Regions from separate parts of the Streptomyces sp. NPDC050560 genome, predicted to be linked through region 1. Evidence: riboswitches for the same ligand, from Rfam matches in the RefSeq annotation. Region 1 holds a riboswitch; the other holds the start of a gene.
What was found. Region 1 has a riboswitch for fluoride ahead of eno (phosphopyruvate hydratase). Riboswitches for the same ligand answer to the same signal wherever they lie in the genome.
Positions count from the first base shown of each region.

Region 2: another riboswitch for fluoride. It lies ahead of ACIBIW_RS27060 (NUDIX hydrolase); the one in region 1 lies ahead of eno (phosphopyruvate hydratase).

Region 1 is NZ_JBITGT010000009.1:200,556-203,756, forward strand. Features, by position in the region: gene ACIBIW_RS22170 (PP2C family protein-serine/threonine phosphatase) at 1-939, opposite strand, end outside; fluoride riboswitch at 1,193-1,259, shown strand; gene eno (phosphopyruvate hydratase) at 1,422-2,693, shown strand.
Region 2 is NZ_JBITGT010000012.1:181,220-184,420, reverse strand. Features, by position in the region: gene ACIBIW_RS27070 (hypothetical protein) at 1-1,077, shown strand, start outside; gene ACIBIW_RS27065 (DUF6308 family protein) at 1,050-1,742, opposite strand; fluoride riboswitch at 1,892-1,955, shown strand; gene ACIBIW_RS27060 (NUDIX hydrolase) at 1,991-2,467, shown strand; gene ACIBIW_RS27055 (DUF2180 family protein) at 3,000-3,201, shown strand, end outside.

The DNA of each region.
Region 1 (3,201 bases):
CTGCGGGGTCACCAGGACGGGCGCGGGGTGTCCCGCGTTGGTCCACTGGGCGAGCCACGGCCCACGGGACGGTGTGTGCACGCGAACGATCACCGCGGTGACCAGCTCCGTCGAGCTGAGCCCCTGCATGACCGCGTCGAGGCGCCGCATCACACCCGCCGGTGAGTCACCGCTGTCGAAGGCGAGGGCGCGCAGCATGTTCCTCATCTGCGCCATACGCACCGCCGCCTTCAGGTCGTGGCCCACGACGTCGCCGACCGCCAGCACGGTCGACCCGTCGACCAGCCGGAACGCGTCGTACCAGTCGCCGCCCACCTCGACCCCCGTGCGCGCCGGTACGTAGCGCGCCTCAAGGCGCAGATGGCGTACGTCGCCCAGCTCCGGCAGCAGGGAGCGCTGGAACTGCTCTGCGGTGTGCTGCTGGAGGTCGTAGAGGTGGGCGTTCTCCACGGCGAGCCCCGCCCGGTGGCCGATGTCCGCCGCCAGCGAGCGGTCCTGCTCGTCGAAGGGGCGCCCGTCAGGGTCCCGTACCAGGGTGAGCGCGCCCCGCACCTCGCGGCGGGCCTGGAGGGGCACCACGAGGGTGGGCCCTTCGGAGGGGCCGTGTCCGGCGGAGCCGAGGGGACCGGCGCCGCGCAGGACCCGCGCCAGCGGCTCCACGGAGTCGTTCGACCAGGCCGGGAGGGCCGACGCGGCCGGTTCCCTGCGCCGGGGGTCGCGCGCGGGGGCGACCGTGACGCGGCGTACCCGGTCCCCCTCCAGCAGGTCCACCGCGCAGGACGAGGCGAAGTGCGGTACGACGAGTCGCGCCAGGCGGCGCAGTGTCTCGTCGACGTCGAGGATGCTGGCGAGGGCGGCGCTGATGTCGGAGAGGAGCGCCAGCCGGTCGTGGGCGCGCGCCAGCTCGGTCCCGTCGTCCGCGGCCGGTCCTGAGGTCACCTCGCACCCCTCCGCGACATGGCCGTGGCATCGGATACGGGCGTCTGGTGTCCGCGGGGTTCTCGTCGCACGGGACAAATATATGGCGGTATCCACCCATTCGCGGCGCCTTTGCGGAGGGGCGTGTGCGGGATTGCGCCGCGCCTGAGGCCGTCACCCGGGCCGCGGCGCTGCCCCCTCGCCCGTGGGTGTCCACCGGTGGAGGCAGCACTCCGGGCGCATGGGACGCGCGTCGCGGGGTAGTCGGGGGTTCAAGTGGGACGGCGATGAGGCTCGCCGTTGACCGCGGGTGCGACCCCGCTGATGGCCTCTACCGACAGATACGTACCTGTCCGTAGGAGGCCACGATGGACCCGCCGACCGATGTCGACGAGCGCAAGGTCGGGGATGCCGGGGGCTTTGCCGCGGCGCCCCCTCCCTCGCGAAGGACACACCTCACCCCCTCCCCCGCGCGGGCCACCCCCGTCCTCTGGAGGACAGCCATGCCGGTACACATCGCGGACCTGCACGCCATCGAGATCCTGGACTCCCGCGCCCGCCCCACCCTCGCCCTCACCCTGACGACAGCCGACGGCGCCCGTATCCGGGCGGGTGTGCCGTCCGGAGCCTCCACCGGCAGCCGTGAGGCCGTCGAACTGCGCGACGGCGACCAGGGCCGCTACGCGGGCCAGGGCGTGCTGCGGGCCGTCGCCAGGGTCAACACCGACATCGCCGAAGCGCTGCGCGGACGCCGCTTCGCCTCGGCCGCCGAGGTCGACGCCGCCCTGCTCGAACTCGACGGCACCGACACCACCTCACACCTCGGGGCCAACGCGGTCACCGGCGTCTCCCTGGCCGCAGCCCGCGCGGAGGCGGCGTCGGCGGGCACACCCCTGTGGCGGTCGCTCGCCGATATCGCCGGGACCGCGCCCAGGCTCCCCGTACCGCACTTCAACGTGGTCAACGGCGGTGTGCACGCCGCGGGCGACCTCGACTTCCAGGAGTTCATGCTCGCCCCGCTCGGCGCCCCGGGGCTCCCCGAGGCCATCCGGGCCGGTGCCGAGATCTACGCGCGCGTCAAGGCCCGCCTCATCTCCGGGGGCCACACCACGGGACTCGGCGACGAGGGCGGCTTCGCACCGTCGCTCTCCCGGCCCGAGGACGTCCTCACCCTGCTGGTCGACGCCATCGAGGAGGCCGGCCACACCCCGGGCCCCACGGGCGTCGCCCTCGCCCTCGACCCCGCCGCGAGCGAGTTCCACACGGAGGGCCGCTACACCGTGGCGGGCGACGAACTGACGTCGGAACAACTCATCGACCGCTACGAGGAGATCGTCGACCGCTTCCCCGTATGGAGCATCGAGGACGGTCTCGCGGAGGACGACTGGGACGGCTGGGCGCGCCTCACCGCCCGCCTCGGCGACCGGGTCCAGCTCATGGGGGACGACATCTTCGTCACCAATCCCGCGATCATCGAACGCGCCGTCGCCCACCGGGTCGCCAACTCCGCCCTGATCAAGGTCAACCAGATCGGCACCGTCACCGCCGCGCTTGAGGCCATGGCGGTCTGCCGCGACGCCGGATACACCCAGATGGTGTCGCACCGGTCCGGCGAGACGGAGGACTCCTTCATCGCCGACCTCGCCACCGGAACCGGCTGCGGCCAGCTCAAGTCCGGCGCCCCCGCACGCGGGGAACGGGTCGCCAAGTACAACAGGCTCCTCGAACTCGCGCACCAGAACCCCCAACTCCCTTTCGCCGCTCCCGACCGCTGAACGATGGCGGCAGACGGGTCGGCCGCTGGCCTACCGGCCGTTGGCCTCAATACTGTCGGCCGCACTCGAAAAGAAGTAAGGGCGCCGCCGACGGCCGTGTCGGGGCCCATATCAGGGGCCCACGCTCCTGCCCCCGGGGGTTCCGTTCCCCCGGCCCCTGTCCCGTTCCAGGAGTGGTTTTCCACGTGCCCGGGGAGAGGCCCCACCATTCGGCGTAAGGCAGGGTTCGTGGGTTTGCCTGGTGCGGCACTCGGGTCCACGATGGCTCTTCGAAAGCTGAACTTGCCCTACGACAAAGCCCCTTGCGCCGCGGATGGCTGGACACCAGGCGGCACAAGGGGCTGAAGGAAGGACACAGCGTGTCGCTCCAATTCCACGATCCCATACACCCCGGCACACCGCCACGGCGTGCCGGCTCGGCAGCCGTCGTACTCGTGATCATCCTCCTGATGCCCCCCCTCATGACCGCCGCCCAGATCGCAGCAGCAGCCACCCTCATCAGCGCCGG
Region 2 (3,201 bases), on a different contig from region 1:
CTCGCCGTGGTGGCGTCGACGATCCGCCCCCTACGGCTCGACTCGCTCGTCGAGGTGCACCGCTTCGACCTGGCGTCGGGCGACCGGCGAAGGCTCCTCACCAGGCGGCTGCGCGACGGCGTGCATGTGCGGGGCCTGATCCACCTCGCCGACGATGTGCTGCTGCACATCGGCCACCACTCGCGCCGGGGGACGTACGACGAGATCGTGTGGGCGGCCCCCTCGCATGCGCGCGCCGTCCATGGGCGGCACCTCTCGACGCTGCGGCGCTCGGCGAGCGGCGGCGCGGTCGGACTGGACCAGGACGGTGTGCTGGTCTTCGCCGACCCGGGCGCGGCACGGCTGCGGCTCGCGCCCCGGCCCCTCGTCGACGGTGACGGCCGCCCGTTCGACGGCACGGACACCCTGGCCGGCGCCTTCGCCACGCTCCCCGGCCGGGGGCTCGTCGCGGTCGTCGGCGGGGACAGGCTCGCCGTGGCCGACGAGGACGGGCGGCCGGTGGCCGGTGCCCGGTTGGAACGGGGCGCCGCCGAAGGGGAGTCGTATCCCGTGGTGGCCCTCCTCTCCCCCACGCGGGTCGCCGTCCGCCGCCGCATGGCGCCGCGCGCCTTCCCCCGCACCGAGATATGGGACCTCGACGGGCGCCCCCGGTGCGTCGAACGCCACGAGGGCCAGGCGCTGGAGAGATGGCCCTGGGACTTCTGGCGGCGGCACCCGCCCGTGCTCGACTTCGCGCTGAGCCTTGCCGGTGGCCCGGGCGGGGGCGGCACCGACGAGGACGCGCCTCCCCTGCTTGCGGCCCCCACGGACGCGCTCAGGCACCCGGTGGCGCTGTCCGCACACGGGGACCTGGCGGCGGCGACACCCCACGGTCCGGTCCACCAGGTCCTGGAACTCCACGGCCCCCATCTCGCGTCCGCCCGCGCCCTGTTGGAACGCCCGCTGCCACGGATGTCCCCGCCCGACCTCCACGAGGTACGGCAACTGCTGCGCAGCATCGGGGACCCGGAACTGCGGGCGGCCCTGGGCCTGTTGGAACGGTGCCTCACCTACCGCTTCGGCCGGGACGTCGCCTGATCCGGTCGGCCCTGGTACATCCAGGCGATGACGTCGAACACCCGCAGGACGCCGATGTCGTCGCCGATGCCCGACCGGTCGCGGAGACGGACCAACTGGTCGCGGAGGGCTCCGTTGTCCGCCCGCAGGGCAGCGGCCAGTGCGGCCCAGTACGAGTGGTCCACCCTCGGCCGTCCGAAGAGTCGCTTGATACGGATGTCGTAGACGGGGATGAGGTGGGGACGCTTGCGGGCCAGCAGTTTCCCGGCGACGATCGGGCCTCCGCCGTCGGGCTTCCCGGGGTACCGCCTGCCGTCGGCCAGCCGCTCCCACAGCTCCCAGGCGGGTCCGTCCTTCGCCACGAGCGCATCGCTCGCGGGATCTTCCAGACGGGCGTCACGCGGGATGAGTGACAGCAGGCGCGTCCAGTGTCCGCCGGGGTCCGTCAGGCAGTTGAGCGCTCCGTGCGGCTCCAGGCCCACGCTGAGCAGGGTGAGGGCGATCAGGTCGTCGGCGTCGAAGCGGTTCGCGACGTGCGCGGCGTCCCCGCCGCCACCCAGGCGCTCGAAGCACGCGCCCGAGTAGTAGAGGTCCCCCTTCGAGCGCTTTTCTGCGAAGTACTCGTGCAACAGGCACGCGGCCTTCTTGTCGTCCCAGTAAATCTCCGGGATTTTCAGCTCGATCATGCGAGAGACCCCCGATTCCCCAACCTGCCACTCTCACGAGTCGGGACGACAGGATACGGACCCGCGCCCCCTCGATCCCCCACGGCAGGGATTACCCCCGTTCCTTTCCGCGCATTGTTGCCCGTGCCTGCGCGGGAGAGCGAGAATGGGAGGGCGACGGTGATGAGGCCCGCCACAACCGCGGATTTCTCCGCTGACGGTCTCTGCGAAGTCCATAAGGCCGTGGGCCGGAATCGCAGAGGTGTCCCATGTCAGACCGCATCACTCACCGCGACCCCGCCGAGACCCGCTGCTCGGTGGCGGTCTTCCGGGACTCCTCGCTGTTGCTGCTGCAAAGCGAGGAGGACGGCCGGCCCGTGTGGAAACTTCCCGGCGGGCACGTCCGCACGGACGAAGGGCTGATCGCATGTGCGCGACGGGAGCTGCGCGAGGAGACCGGTCTTGAGGCCGGGGCGCTGCACTGCGCGCTCGTCCTCGACATCCACGACCGTCCGAACGGGCGCCACATCGTGGAGATCGTCCTCTACCCCACCGGCGGTGTGCCGGGCACCCCCCAGCCGCTGGAGCGCGCGCACCGGCCCCGGTTCGTCCCCATGGCGTCGCTCGACGGGCTGCCCCTGCGGCCGCCGATCCAGGGCCGGCTCCACGACCTGCGCCATGTGCACGAACGCGAGCTGAACGGGCAGGCCCCCTCCCCGGGAGCCGGTCTGTACTCCCTCCCCTGACCTGCCGGAACGCGGCACGCCGGGCCCGGAAGCCGGAGGCCGGGGGACGTCTGGCGCGCGGGGAAGGGCGCGCCGGGCCCCCCGCCGAAGGCCCGGGCCCGCCGCCTGCCACCCGCTCCCACCGGAGCGACACGAACCGCATCTCGCAGTACCCTGAGCACATCGGTGCCCCCGGGCGCCGAGCGGCGGTGGGGCCCGCCGTACCCGAACCGCGGCTCACCGGCCGCCAACGGTCCCTACTTGCGACGGCGCACCAGCACTGGTGCCAAGCGAGTAGGAGACGCCCATGCCCGACGGCACCGCCCACGGAGGCGTGAGAGACCGTCGTCAGGACCCGGCCCCGACGCCCCGTTCCACGTCGGTGCCCCGCGCCCCGTGACACTCCCGGCGGCCGCACCGCCACTCCCCCTCGTCGAACGGCGACGGACCCCGCCCGAGCACCCCGATCGAACCGCCCGCCCACGGGCTGATGGCTCCTCAGGACCGAAGCACCCCCGACAGCACCCACCCCCCGACGCGGTAAAGGCGGATCATGAACTGCTACGAGTGCCAGACCCTCGCCACCCCCACGTCCACCCCCGCGGTGGCGAGCTGCAACATTTGCAGCATCGGCCTCTGCCAGACGCACGCCGAGGCCGTGTCCCAGATCCTCCACCACAACAACGGAACGGGCCTGGCCACCCAGCCGCACGCGGCGCGCCGCATCCTCTGCAACATTTGCGCCACCGCGGAGC